DNA from 2 places in the Glutamicibacter arilaitensis Re117 genome. Region 1 is predicted to be linked to the other one. Evidence: riboswitches for the same ligand, from Rfam matches in the RefSeq annotation. Region 1 holds a riboswitch; the other holds the start of a gene.
What was found. Region 1 has a riboswitch for S-adenosylmethionine ahead of AARI_RS01720 (methionine ABC transporter ATP-binding protein). Riboswitches for the same ligand answer to the same signal wherever they lie in the genome.

Region 1 (8,184 bases):
GTTCTCATGGCGGTGCAGGCGGGCATCGCCCGCGCGGCACTGAACGACCTGCGCCGTGCGGTGCAGTCGCGAACCCGCATCTTCACCACCGGTACCGGTGTCCCTGTTTACCAGGAACCCCAGGTGCTGCAGCTGGTGGGCGAAGTATCAGCGGAATCCTTCGCTGCTGACTCCGTAGTCATCGGAGCGGTGCTTGAAGTCGAAGCGGCTCTGGGCGATCCGGGGTTGAACGATGAAGAGCGCTATGCGGTCTGCGAGCTTGCCGCCAACCGCGCGCAAACCGTGGTCCAGCCGTTGGCTATCGGAGTGACCAGCAAGATTTTCGACGGGCTTGGAGCTTCGTCGACCAGAAGCGGCTGCAATCTGGACCGGCACTGGCGCAACGCGCGGACCATTGCCACGCATAACCCGGCGATCTACAAGGCACGCATCGTCGGGGACTACGAGATCAACGGGGTCCAGCCGCAGCGCCTGTCAGTTACCGGCGAAGACTCGACCCATCGGGCCTAGGGCCTGGCACAGACCAGCAACAATTCACTTAACCGATTTACGGGGGCACAACAATGAGCGAGAACAAGCGCGAGATCCTATTCAACGCATTCGATATGAACTGCGTGGTCCACCAGTCACCGGGCTTGTGGCGCCACCCGGATGACAAGGCATCGACCTACAACACCCTGGGCTACTGGACCCACCTGGCCAAGGTGCTGGAAAAGGGCAAGTTCCACGGGCTGTTCCTGGCAGATGTGCTGGGTACCTACGACGTCTACAAGGGCACCAATGTGACCCCGCTGAGCTCCGGCGCCCAGGCACCGGTCAACGACCCGATGATGCTGGTCTCGGCTATGGCCGCCGTGACCGAGAATCTGGGCTTCGGCGTCACTGCCGGCACCGCCTATGAGCACCCGTACGCCTTCGCCCGCCGCCTGGCCACCTTGGACCACCTGACCAATGGACGGGTGGGCTGGAACGTGGTTACCGGCTACCTGCCATCGGCCGCCCGCAACATGGGCCAGGAAGACCAGATGGAGCACGACGAGCGCTACAACCACGCCGATGAGTACCTCGAAGTGGTCTACAAGCTGCTCGAAGGCTCGTGGGAAGACGACGCGGTGCAAAACGACAAGGAAACCGGGATCTACACCGACCCGGGCAAGGTGCACCCGATCAACCACGAAGGCAAGTACTTCAAGGTTCCGGGCATCGCCATCACCGAGCCTTCCACCCAGCGCACCCCGGTGATCTACCAGGCCGGCGCTTCCAAGCGCGGCACCGAATTCGCGGCGTCGAACGCCGAGGCGATCTTCGTGAATTGCCCTACCCGCGACCTGCTCAAGGAAGCGGTTGCCAAGATCCGCGACGCCGCTGAGGCCGCGGGCCGTGGCCGCTACGACATCAAGGTCTTCGCCATGCAGACCATCATCACCGGCGAAACTTCCGAACTTGCCCAGGCGAAATTCGAAGACTACGCCTCCTACGTGGATATCGAAGGTTCGCTGGCACTGCTTTCGGGCTGGACCGGCATCGACATGTCCGTCTACGGGCCAGACGATGTCATCGGTGACGACGTGAAGTCCAACGCCATCCAGTCCTCGGTGGAAACCTTCAAGAAGGCCAGTGGCGATACCGGAAAGCCATGGACCATCCGCCAGCTGGCCGAATGGATCGGCGTCGGCGGATTCGGTCCGGTCTCCGTGGGCTCGGGCGCCGAGGTAGCCGAAAAGCTCATCGACTGGGTGGAGCACACCGACGTTGACGGCTTCAACCTGGCCTATGCCGTCACCCCGGGCACCTTCGAGGACGTCGTGGAGTACGTGGTTCCCGAACTACAGGCCCGCGGGGTCTACAAGACCGACTACGCCGAGGGCTCGCTGCGCAACAAGCTGTTCGGCGAGGGCGATCGCGTGAAGGACACGCACCGCGCCGCGAAGTACAAGGTGGCCAACCGCTTGGCTCCTCAGGCGTAGAAACCTAGCCAAAGAGCACACGGCGGCCTTGGGCAACGCGTTAGATGTTGCCCAAGGCCGCCGTGTGAGTATCTGGCTAGTCGATCGGTTCCAGCACCATCGCTGAACCGCCACCGCGCCGCGAAGGCTCGGCTGCGGCTGTGAGCGTGCCATCGGCAGCGATTTCTACCGCTTCAACCGCACCGATTTCCGCCTGCGGGGTGAAGGAATCCCCGGCCGCAGTGAGCTTGTGGCCAAAGGCTTCCAGAGCTGCGCCGTGCGCGTCGATGAACTCCGGTTCCGCCGTAACAGCTGCCGTATTGCGCTGGGAGGCGCGCGGTGCGGCAATGGCCTGGCTGATGTCCATGCCCAGATCAATGCGGTTCACCAGCGTCTGCAATACGGTGGTGATGATGGTTGAACCACCGGGGGAGCCAATAGCCAGCACCGGCTTGCCATCCTGCAAAACGATGGTTGGCGTCATCGATGAACGCGGGCGCTTGCCCGGATCGATGCGGTTCGGATCTGCCGGATCGTACACCGTGGAGAAATCGGTCAGCTCGTTGTTCAGCAGGAAACCGCGACCGGGAACCACCATGCCCGAACCACCGGTCTGCTCGATGGTCAACGTGTAGGAAACCATGTTGCCCCAGCGGTCAACGACCGACAGGTGGGTGGTGGAGATATTCTCCGTATCCTGCTCTGCCACCGGTTCACCGGTGTCTGCAGGGCATCGGCCATCATAGTTTTCGACATCGCCAGGGGCCACTGGCTTAACCGCAGCCTGTTGCGGATCAATAGCGCACGCCCGATCCGCACCGAACAGCTTGTCGGTCAAGGCCTGGGTGGGGACCTGGACAAATGCCGGATCACCCACGAACTTTCCTCGGTCGGCATAGGCCAGCGCAGTGGCCTCGAAATAAAGGTGCAAGGCATCGGGCTCATCCATCGCTGAGAGGTTGAACTCAGAAAGGATATTCAGCGATTCGCCGATGGTCGTTCCGCCGCTGGAAGACGGGGCCATGCCGAAGACTTCGTAGCCGCGGTAATTCACCGTTGTCGGAGCTTGCTCCACCACTTCGTAGCCGGCAAGGTCCGCGGTACTCAGGGTTCCTGCAGGAACCGGGAGAGTAGTGTCATCGCTGGTGGGCGGCGCCTGAACGCTCTGGGCGATTTCGGTAGCCAATGGCCCTTCGTAGAAACCGTCAAGGTCTTGCTTGGCCAGCATTCGGTAGGTGGCGGCGAGATCTGGATTCTTGAAAATAGTCCCGACCTGGGGAGCATCGCCGCCGGGCAGGAACAATTGGCTGGTGGAGTCGAACGCGTTGAAACGTTCCTTGTTATCCAGCGTCTGTTCGCGGAAAGTCTCGTCAACTACGAAGCCGCGCGAAGCAATCTGCGTTGCCGGGCGCAGGACCTGCTTCAGGTTCTGCGATCCCCAGTTATCCAGGGCGCGTTGCCAAGTGGCCAAGGTTCCGGGTACGCCAACTGCCACGCCGCTGGTAACCAGTTCCGGGGTGAAGTTGTACGGATCGCCCGTTGCCGGGTCGATGAAAGCATCATGGGAGATGCCAGCTGGTGCGGTCTCGCGGCCGTCAATGGTGCTGACCTTGCCGGACTTCGCATCGTAGTAGAGGAAATATCCGCCACCGCCAATGCCCGCGCTGTAGGGTTCGGTGACACCCAGTGCCGCCGCAGTGGCCACGGCCGCATCCACGGCATTGCCTCCCTTGCGCAGAACTTCAATGCCGGCGGCGGTGGCCTCCGGGTCTACCGAGGAAACTGCCCCGCCGGTGCCAATGGCCGTCGAGTCTTTCTGGGTGTGCCGTGGTTCCGCGCTCGCCGGAAGGGCTGAGAAAGCGCCCAGGCCCAAGGCGATAACTGCCGCGCAGGCAACTGACCGTAATCGTGCTCGTGACATACTTTGATCTCCTGGAAAGGTGGGGATGAAGTATGCGCAAATTTACGGGAACGGTATGCCGTGCGTGGTTGTGACACGCAGCACTTGTTATCCGTGCGCTAATTCCGCCCTTGTCCAGCGAATATGTTTGGTTATGACACGTAAAACAGTCGGGCAGCCACCACGGCATTGAATGCCGCGAATGACTGCCCGATTAAACTCTTAGCCCCATGGATTACTTGTCCAGGTTCTCCTTGATGACCTTGCCCAGGGAAGCCGGAGTCCGGCCGATCAGCTTGGCCAGATCGCCGGAGTTGACCTCTAGCGCGCCTTCGCGAACGCGCAGATCGGTATCGACGAGAATGTGGGCGAATGCTGCGGGGACTCCGGCATCCGCATAGATCTTTTCCAGCTGTTCGGGATCCATCTGCTGGTAGGCAACATCCTGTCCGGCAGCAGCGCCAACGGCGCCAGCGAGCTGGGTGAGGGTGAACGGCTTGTCGCTGCCCAGCTCGTAGATCTTGCCACTTTGCTCCTCCTCCGAGAGCAGTACCGCCGCGGCGGCATCGGCGTAATCGGCCCGAGCCGCTGCACTGATCTTGCCCTCGCCGGCGGCACCGAGCACCATGCCGCTGTTGAGGTAGCCCATCAGCTGGTCCGTGTAGTTCTCGATGTACCAGCCATTGCGCAGCAGCACGTAATCGATGCCGGAACCGGCCAGCAGGCGTTCGGTGGCGATATGCTCCTCGGCAAGCTTCATTCCGCCGGTCAAAGCGTTGGCAATAGAGGTGTACGCGATCAGCTGGACATCCACCTTCTTGGCGGCGTTGATGACGTTCTCATGCTGCGCCACGCGCTGGCCTACCTCGCTGGCTGAAATCAACAGCAACTTGTCTACGCCCTTCAGCGCGGATATCAGTGCCTGCTCAACGTTGTAATCAGCAACGCGGGTTTCCAAGCCTTTGCCCGCCAGCGGTTCCAGCTTCTGCGCTGAACGTCCAATGGCAACCAGATCAGCGGCCTTCGCGCCGCGCGCCAGCAGCGCATCGACGACTAGATTTCCAAGCTGTCCGGTGGCTCCGGTCACGGCAATCTTCATGGCAGTCCTTTCAAAAGCAGTCAGTGATTCCAACCGTAGGCCAGCAGCGCGTATTCCCGATGCCGGGCCGGGGCACCAATTGCCGGCGGTTGCCGGAGAAGGCCCCCCGGCTGAGCGCAAATCCGCAGGAGCACCTCCTACTCAAAGGGTCACATGAGGGGCAATGCGACAAATCATGACGCCGAAAATGACGCCGGCAGCCCGCTTTTCCAGTCCGGGGATGACGTGATGTCGCAGTGTTGCGCAACTCTTGGCTCGGTTCGGACATGGAACGCAGACTGGGAACACCTGGCCGCCAAGGCCGGGCAACCCATCCAGAGCGACCGAGAGACCTGGCTCGTTGACGTCGCAGCAACCACCCGAACCGCGGGACGGTGCTACCGCCAGGACCGATGGAGCAGTGGCTGCCACCGGGCCACGCCTGGCTACGAGCCGGCTCAACCTCGGCCCTGGGCAGTCCTTCACGGTGCAACAGCCAAGGAGCACGCAGCACATGATTGAGATCAAGGATCTGCACAAGCACTATGACACCGCGCAGGGGCGCATCGAAGTGCTCAAGGGGATCGACCTGTCGGTGCCGGAAGGCTCGATCACGGCAGTGGTCGGCCCTTCCGGGGCCGGCAAATCGACCCTGTCCCATTGCATCTCGCTGCTGGAGAAGCCCAGCAGCGGGCAGATCCTCATCGACGGCAAGGACCTCGGCGCGCTCTCGGGCAGGGCGCTGCGCGCCGAACGCCGCGCCATCGGCACGATCTTCCAGAACTCGGCCCTGCTGAGCCGGCTGAGCGTCGCCGAGAACGTGGCACTTCCGCTGCGGAACCTCGGGGTGGTCCACCACGAAATGCAGCAGCGGGTGGCCCAGCTGCTGGACCGGGTCGGGCTGCTGGAGAAGGCGGACGCCTATCCCGGGCAGCTCTCCGGCGGCCAGCGGCAACGCGTCGGCATCGCCCGGGCCCTGGCCCTGCGGCCGCGGCTGCTGCTCTCCGACGAAGCCACCTCGGGCCTGGATCCCGAATCCACGCACCAGGTGCTGGGGCTGCTGGATTCGCTGCGCAGCGACCTGGGCCTGTCCATCATCCTGATCACCCATGAGATGGATGTGGTGCGGCATGTGGCCGACGAGGTCGCCCAGCTGGCCAGCGGGCGCATTGCCGAGCACGGAGCCCTGCATGAGCTGGTGGCCTCGCCTGGCTCGGCGACCGGGGAGAAGCTGCTGCCGCTGCGGTCCGAGGAACTGCCGGCAGGCTTCGACTATGCCGTGACGGTGGCCTACCGCAAGGACCGGGTCGATCCCGGCTGGATCTCCCGCCTGGGCATCGAGCACGGGATCGCGGTGGCCCTGCTTGGCGGCGCCGTCGAGGCGCACCATGAGGGGACCTTGGGCCGAGTGCGCTTGGGCGTGCAGGGCGCGACCCCTCAGGACCTGCTCCGGTTGCTGGACGGGTGGGGCCTGCAGGCCGACCCGGGCAGCCTGGCCCGCAACAATCACGAACTGGTGGAGGCCAACGCATGAGAATCCCATTTGAAAGCGCAGCCGTGGGCACCGACACTCCGTGGCAGCAATTGCCCGCGTTGATGCTGCCGGCCTACGGCCAGACCTGGGCCATGGTCGGAATCGTCATGGCCCTGGTCATCAGCCTCGGAGGACTGATGGGCATCGCGCTATACAACACCGATCGGCAGGGGCTCTTCCCGAGGGCGCGCCTCCATGCGGTGCTCAGCTGGATCGCCAACATGGGGCGCTCCCTGCCGTTCCTGGTGCTGATGGCAGCGATCATACCGTTCACCAAATGGGTCACCGGCACCACCATCGGCATTGCCGCGGCCGCCGTGCCCATGACCATTGCCGGCATCCCGTTCTTCGCCCGGCTGGTGCAGAACGCGCTGAACGACCTGCCGAGGCACAATCTGGCCGTAGGGCTGGTGACCGGCGGTTCGGCCGCGCAGATCATCGGCACCACGCAGATCCGCGAGGCGCTGCCGGCCCTGGCTTCGGCCATCACGCTGAACACCATCTCGATGATCGAGTATTCGGCCATCGCCGGGACCATCGGGGCCGGGGGCATCGGCTATCTCGCCGTGACCTACGGCTACCAGCGCTTCGACATGAACGTCATGCTGGCGACCATCGTGGTGCTGATCCTGACCGTGCAAATTGTCCAATTCCTCGGCGACCGCATCGCCCGCGCCCTGGCGCGTCCCTGAACACCAACGACGAACGAACGAGCGAGACCATGACTACACCGCACACCGGGCACGACCACGGCTTCACGCTGCGCAAGAACCGCAATGCCCTTCCCTGGACCATCGCCGCTCTCGCGGCCGTGGCCGCCCTCATCCTCGGCGTGCTGCTGGGCCAGCAGCGCTCCGCCCCTGCCGCCGCTTCGGCCGCCGGAAACCAGACGAAGTTCACCGTCCACTTCGAACCGGCCATGGCCGGGGAGGAGAAGATCCTGGATTTCGTGGCGCAGCAGATCGCGCCGGACTACGGCATCGAAATCGAGAAGGTCGGGCTGCAGGATCCGATCCAGGCCAACCAGGCGGTGGCCAGCGGCCAATTCGATGCCACGATTTTCGAGCACCAGTGGTACATGAAGCAGTCCGCTGAGGCTGCCGGGGTCGAGCTGGAACCCACGGTGGAGCTCTTCCAGTGGGGTTTCGGGCTCTATTCGAACCATTACGACTCGGTCGAGGACATCCCGCGTGGCGCCTCGCTGCTGTTGCCCAATGATGTGGCCAACCAGGGCCAGGCGCTGTGGCTGCTGCAACGCGAGGGCCTGCTCGGCCTGGACCCTGACATCGAACCGCGCACCGCGAAGATCCCCGATGTCATCGATAACCCCCGGGGCTTCGAATTGAAGGAAGCCGACCTGCTGGCGATGCCGCGCATGCTCGACGACGTCGGTGTGGCGATCGGCTACGTCTCCCAGTTCGATGCGGGCAAGGTCGACCGCGAACAGGGGATCTTGTTCCCCGAGCCGCCCAAGACCTTCGCCTCCCGCCTGGTCATGGGCGCGGAGTACGCCAAGAGCGCCGATGCGCAGAAGCTGGTGGAAGCATTCTCCGATCCGCGGCTGCAGGAGTACCTGGCCACGACCGAGGATCCGCTGGTCCAGGGAGTGCTCACCCCGGTCTCCGGTTCCTGACGGAACTGCCATTGCGCCGTGCGGATCGGCGAGCGCGAAGCGGCTCGGCACCGACAGGTGCCGAGCCGCTTCGCGCTCCAGATGGCACATTTT
Region 2 (6,895 bases), 330 kb from region 1:
GTCTCCACATGGGTCGATCTTGACACAGTCACACCCCAGAAATCCGCCATATCGCGATCCGGTCGACCATACTCATCAGAACCTTCGATCAGAAAAAGCGACCTACCAGAACCTAATTTGAACGCAGATCCGGAACATGAACTATTTGGTCAAGGCCTTACCATTACAGGAGGCTTTGAACTACTTGGTCGGCGCGAGGCATTCCAATTGGCTGCCAGCTTTGGGGCAAGTGTCCAGTTGAGCACTACCCGCAAGACCACGATCCTAGTGATTTGCGATGAAAATCCGCACGCACCAGGCTTTGACCTGCGTCACGGCACGACTAAGGCCAGAAAAGCTCACGAATACATCACGGAGCGAGCACAACAGATCCGTATCATGAGCGAGACGGAATTCTACGTCGCTGTAGGAATGGCGCCCGCCTCAATGCTGGAAGCTAATCGCACTAAACCTCAGCGCACGTCGCCCTTGCTATCACAATTCATAGCACCTTCCCTAGAATCCGCAGAGATCAACTCCGTTGAGGCAGTCAGAGCCGAAGCTTCATCTACTACCCACGTCGCCGAACCAACAATCCCCAACGATCCGCTTCCAGCCTCTCAAAATGCAGACCTCCCATCACTACCGTCACACCCTTTCGACAACGCGCACCTTCCCGTCGCAACACACTCCAGAGTCAGCTCTTCGAGACCACCGCGCACCCCAAATTCGCGCCGCCAGACGATCCGCCGCATTACTTTTATGGTGACGGCGTGGATCCTCGCGATAGCCACAGGATTCTCGCTGCTATGTACCGCTGTCGGATACAGCTTTGACGCAGTTGCTGGGACAACTTTCCTCACCTTCTCAGTGCTGCTCGGGACAGGTTGTTTCTTTGCATTCCGAACCGCGAGAAAGAGATAGTCAACAGCGATCCGCATTACTCTTTACGCTGGTTTTCTATTTACTGAATCTTCGACGCAAAATATCTCTTCAAGGTTTTCCCCAAGTTTGAGCTACTAGTGACTGCGTATCTGGTTTCTGCTAATCACCTATCACGTGCAGGCTGAAGGCGGCGAGGAATCCCGTGGTGACCAGCAGTCCGGTGTAGTCGTGCTCCGCGGCATAGGCTTCGGGAATCATGGTGTCGGCAATCATCGTCAAGATGCCGCCGGCGGCCACGGCGGTGGCGAAAGCCAGAACCTCTCCGGGCATGGATTCGAGCAGCAGCGCGCCAAGGAACGCGGAGATGCCGCAGCAGATCGCGATCGATCCCCACAGGGCCGCCACCGAGGAGCCTTTGCGCCCCGCGTCTTTCATCTGCGCGGTGCTGGCTAGTCCTTCCGGGACGTTGGAAATGAAGATCGCGATGAGCATGGCCGGGTTGATCGCCGAGCTGGCCACCACGGTCAAGCCCAACGCTACCGATTCAGGAATCCCGTCAATCAGCGCACCGACAGCCAGATCGCTTCCAGCGGATTCATCAGCACCGCCCGTGCCCTTCTTTGCCCGGCGCCGCTTGGTCCGCCAGTCAAGGAGCCGGTTGGCCCCGAAGTACAGCAGGGCACCAGCGATGACTCCGATGAGCGTAGCGACCAGGCCACCGGTCGTGTAGGCCTCCAGCACCAGCTCGAAGGTCAACGCGCTGATTAGCACGCCTGCGCCGAAAGCCATGATGGCGCTGACCCAGATCTTGGGAATCTTCAGCCACCACGCCGCCGCCGAGCCCAGCAACAGGGCCGAGCCGGCCACCGTTCCCCACAGCAAAGCCTGCATAGAATCGAACATGGCACCCACTATAGCCAGCAATCAGCTGGCTATAGTGGGTGCCATGCAAGTCCTGACTGGGATTAACCCTCGTTGGACATGTTGTTGAAGCGCGAGTAGTGGCCCTGGAAGGCCACCGTAATGGTCTTAGTCGGACCTGCACGGTGCTTAGCGATAATTACGTCTGCTTCGCCCGGACGGTTTTCCTTGTCGTAGACGTCGTCGCGGTGCAGCAAGATCACCATGTCGGCGTCCTGCTCGATCGAGCCCGATTCACGAAGGTCCGAGATCATCGGCTTCTTATCAGTCCGCTGTTCCGAGCCACGGTTCAACTGCGAAAGTGCAATCAGCGGAACGTCGAGTTCCTTGGCCAGCAGCTTGAGGTTACGCGAGAATTCGGAAACTTCCTGCTGGCGTGATTCCACGCGCTTGCCCGAGCTCATCAGCTGCAAGTAGTCCAAGACAATCATGCGCAACTCATTGCGCTGCTTCAGGCGACGGCACTTGGCGCGGATTTCCATCATGGACATATTCGGAGAATCATCGATGAACAACGGGGCTTCGTTCAATCGACCCATCGTGGTGGCAATTTTGGTCCACTGGGCATCCTCGACAGAACCCTTGCGCAGATCTTGGAGCTGGATAGATGCTTCGGCGGAGAGCAAGCGCATCGCAATTTCATTGCGGCCCATTTCCAAGGAGAAGAAGACGGTAGCCATATTGTGCCTGATGGCAGCCGAACGGGCGAAGTCCAAGGCGAAGGTCGACTTGCCCACTGCAGGACGTGCGGCGATGATGATCATCTGGCCGCCCTTAAGTCCCTGGGTCAGTTCATCGAATTCGTAGAATCCGGTAGGTACGCCGGTAATGCCGTCACCAGCATTCGCCGCATTCTCAATTTCATCGACCGTATCTTCGATGATGTCCGAGAGGCGCACGTAGTCTTCACTGTTGCGGTTTTCGGCAACCTTGTAAACCTCTGCCTGGGCTTCGTTGACGATGGCGTCAACTTCACCATCTGGCGAATAACCCATCTGGACAATGCGGGTACCTGCGTCGACCAATCGGCGCAGCACAGCACGTTCACGCACGATTTCTGCGTAGTACCCTGCGTTGGCTGCAGTTGGAACCTGCTGGATGAGGTTATGCAGGTATGCTGCACCGCCAATGCGTGAAATCTCTCCGCGCTTGGTCAGCAAGTCGGCAACTGTCACCGCATCAGCTGGTTCGCCGCGACCATAGAGGTCAACAATCGCCTCATAGATGGATTCGTGGGCCGGGCGATAGAAGTCGGTGCCACGGATGGCTTCGACCACATCAGCAATGGCGTCCTTGGAGAGCATCATGCCGCCGAGGACCGACATTTCGGCCTCAACATCCTGTGGCGGCTTACGCCCTGCGTCGGATTCTCGTCCTTCATAAACCGGCTCAGCACTCATTGCAGACACTTCCATCCCTATTGACCCGCTGAGAAAAATTCTCCCTGCCTCATGGCAACGCTCCATCATGTCAGTCGACACGGACATTTGGATATTAAGCGCCTGTGGATATTTCTCTCCCAAAGCCAACAGTAGGGGTGTTATTAACAGGCGTAAACCTCATTATCCACAGAATATGTGGATAACCACGCTGTACCTGTGGACGTCCCTGTTCACTGTCTGGGGAGAACTCTGTGGATTACCCCACTTTGTACCTATCAAACTGGATGTGACTAGGCTTTTTCGGTTTACACACCTGTGGACAGAAAGTATATTCATTGAAGGTCACGGCATCACGCCCAGAGTTATCAACACCCAAAATCACCCAGTTTCCGGGGTTTTTCGCTCCTTGTGCACATTTCCCCACCCCCAGTCCACAGTTCTGTGGATATCCTTGTGGATACTCGAAGTTTCACAAAACCCTTAGTCATCCCGGATTAAATTCATCCGAATACGTCAAAACCGTGAATAGTCCACAATCGGCGGCCCTCGTACCCCAGGGTCCGGTGGATAACTTATTGTGCGTAACGGTGAGGCGAACAGGCGCGCGCTTAAAACAAACAGCGCCGACTGGATCAACTAAATGAACCAGCCGGCGCTGAAAGCTAAGAGGGTTTTATACCAGTTCAGGAACTGGCAGCGAGTGGAACTGCGAATCATGGAAGATCTGTGGCAGGTGCCCTGAGGTGCGATGCCCATGAACTTCCAAAAGAACTACCCAGTGATCGCCTGCTTCGACTTCGTTGTAGATTGAGGTCTCCAGCCAAAGCGTGGAATCGTCAACAAAGAGCGCACCCTGATCTGTGCCGGTGGTTTCGATACCGCGGAATCGATCGCCATTCTTCGAAGCAATCTGCGCGCAAACACCGTCATTGCGTTCACTGAGCACCGAGACACCAATGCGACCAGCGTCGCGCAGCTTGGGCCAGGTGTTCGAGGATTTCTGCACCGCGAACATTACCAATGCAGGTTCAAGGGAAACGCCAACGGTAAACGATGAAGCGACAATGCCGGTCTTCTCGCCGTCCAATTCAGCACAAAGGGCGGCTACGCCCGAGGGGTGCTGAGCGAATACCTTGCGTAGGGTCAACGGGTCAAGTTCAAGATTCAATGACATGGCTCGATTCCTTCGGTCTTGCCCACCGCGCAGTAGCTCGCAAGCTAAGGCTTCTTGTTACCCGAAGCCGCTTGAGCTGAAATCCCGCGCCGTGTGCGGTACTTGTTCCAGCACATTTGTGTGGAACCGAATCCTCACCTGGAGCACCCCACTACCGTTGAGAGGGTTGCCGATCAGCAAGCCAGGGCTTATAGCTGATGCTCTTGATTCTGATTAAAACGATATGGCCCATGACGAAGAAGCGTCAAACATTTCACTTCGCAAATCGCAATATTTAAAGAAATGTTCGATTCAACCCGTCACTAGCGCGCATTTGGCAGTCTTTTATTCGTTGAATGACGTTGTCGCTAGAACCTTCCGGCCGACGAGCGCAGCAAGGCCCCGCGACCGCCGAATCGGCATGAGATCAGCATTCTTCCGGAAACTAGAGCCCTGCCGCGAATTCCCTACCGCCCACCGTAATGAAACTTGGTTTCTCCGCATGACGCCGAGGTTCATGCCATTATTGGTCACAGAGTGCGTTGAGTCACACTCCTGCTTAATGTTGACCGTACCCGCGATGACGATTGAGGAATAGCCACACCATGGTAGAGATTCAGGCCAACCATTCAGAATTGACCCCACTGCGCTTCCTGGAACGCACCGCCGAGGTCTACCCGAATAAAAGCGCCGTCATCCATGGAACCCGCAGCTATTCCTATAACGAGTTCGAAGCACGAGTGCACCGCTTTGCCCAAGCGCTCAAAGCACGCATTGAGCCCGGTGACCGCGTCGCCGTACTGGCGCCGAACACTCCAGAGATGCTCATGGCGCACTACGCCGTGCCGCTGGCCGGTGGCGTGCTCATTGCCCTGAACACCCGGCTTTCGGCCCACGAACTGCAGTACATCGTTGATCATTCTGAGGCGAAGCTGATGCTCGCCGATACCGAACTGCTGGAAAACGCCGAGACCCTGCGCCGGGAGAACCCGACGCTGGATGCCCTCATCGAGATCACCGATGACCAATATGACGGAGCACGCCCAAACGTCCAGGTCGATGCCACCCTGGATGAGCTGCTGGCCGAAGCCTCCGATGAAAAGCTTCCCTACGCGATCGCTGACGAACGGGCTCCGATCACCCTGAACTACACCTCGGGCACCACCGGCAAGCCCAAGGGCGTGCTCTACTCGCACCGCGGCAGCTACCTGAACTCCTTGGGCGAAGCGCACCACCAGGGCTTCACCGCACAAACCCGCTACTTGTGGACTCTGCCGATGTTCCACTGCAATGGCTGGTGCACCCCGTGGGCGGTCACGGCGGCCGGTGGCACCCACCTGAGCCTGCGCGGGGTGCGAGAAGATGCTGTTTGGGATGCCATCGAGAATCTGGGGACCACCCACCTGTGCGGCGCCCCGACCGTCTGCTCCATCATCGCCGACTCCACCCGCGCCCACCAGCTCGATTCCCCGCTGCGCATCACCACCGCAGGCGCTCCCCCGTCACCGGCAATCATCTCCAAGCTGCAGAAGCTGGGCATCGAGGTCGTCCACGTCTATGGGCTCACCGAGGTCTACGGGCCGTACACGGTCTGCGAGTACCAGGATGAATGGGATGAGCTCGATGGCCCGGGCCGGGCCGCGAAACTGGCACGCCAAGGCGTTGGCATGATCACCGCCGAGTCCGCGCGCATTGTTGATGAGAACATGAACAATGTGCCGGCGGATGGGCAGACCATGGGTGAAATCGTGCTGCGCGGCAATAACGTCATGATCGGCTACTACCGCGACGAAGCGGCCACCGCCCAAGCTTTCCATGGCGGCTGGTTCCACACCGGCGACCTCGGCGTCATGCACCCGGACGGCTACATCCAGGTGCGCGACCGGGCCAAGGACATCATCATTTCCGGCGGCGAGAACATCTCCACCATCGAGGTGGAACAGGCCCTCGCGTCGCATCCAGAGGTGCTGGATCTTGCAGTCATCGGCGTCGCCGATGAGAAATGGGGTGAGCGTCCGGTGGCTTATGTCATCCGCGCCAGCGGATCCACCCTGGATGCCGAAACCCTGATCGGCTTCGCCCGCGAAAAGCTGGCCGGATTCAAGGTGCCGCGCACCATCGTCTTCCCGCAGGATCTGCCGCGCACCTCCACTGGTAAGGTGCAGAAGAATGTCCTGCGCGCCCAGGCGCTCGAAGACAGCACAACGAACTAGCCCGAGGACCAGTAATTGGATAAGCCAGCACCACGGATTCCCGACAAGACCAGCCGATTCAGCGCAAGCATCGGATTGGAATTCGATGAAATCACTGCCACTGAAGTACGTGCCCACGCGACGTTGGACGAGAACCACCACACCCCGTGGGGCGTGGTCCATGGCGGCGTGTACGCCTCGATGATCGAGAGCGCAGGGTCGGTTGGCGCCAGCTATGCGGTGGCCGAACGCGGGCAATTCGCCGTCGGAGTGCATAACGCAACCGATTTCCTGCGCCCATCCACCGGGGCGCGGGTCCAGGTGGTCGCCACCGCGCTGTTCCAAGGGCGCACCCAGCAGCTCTGGGAGGTCATCATCACCGA

Region 2: another riboswitch for S-adenosylmethionine. It lies ahead of AARI_RS18060 (flavin reductase family protein); the one in region 1 lies ahead of AARI_RS01720 (methionine ABC transporter ATP-binding protein).

What each region holds. Positions count from the first base shown of each region.
Region 1 covers NC_014550.1:273,819-282,002, forward strand. The annotation lists gene AARI_RS01700 (acyl-CoA dehydrogenase family protein) at 1-510, shown strand, start outside; gene AARI_RS01705 (LLM class flavin-dependent oxidoreductase) at 564-1,967, shown strand; gene ggt (gamma-glutamyltransferase) at 2,044-3,867, opposite strand; gene AARI_RS01715 (NmrA family NAD(P)-binding protein) at 4,082-4,945, opposite strand; SAM riboswitch class I at 5,253-5,344, shown strand; gene AARI_RS01720 (methionine ABC transporter ATP-binding protein) at 5,439-6,458, shown strand; gene AARI_RS01725 (methionine ABC transporter permease) at 6,455-7,150, shown strand; gene AARI_RS01730 (MetQ/NlpA family ABC transporter substrate-binding protein) at 7,180-8,091, shown strand.
Region 2 covers NC_014550.1:3,800,672-3,807,566, forward strand. The annotation lists gene AARI_RS19475 (exonuclease domain-containing protein) at 1-903, shown strand, start outside; gene AARI_RS18050 (ZIP family metal transporter) at 1,024-1,767, opposite strand; gene dnaB (replicative DNA helicase) at 1,830-3,185, opposite strand; gene AARI_RS18060 (flavin reductase family protein) at 3,841-4,341, opposite strand; SAM riboswitch class IV at 4,435-4,550, opposite strand; gene AARI_RS18065 (long-chain-fatty-acid--CoA ligase) at 4,926-6,533, shown strand; gene AARI_RS18070 (PaaI family thioesterase) at 6,549-6,895, shown strand, end outside.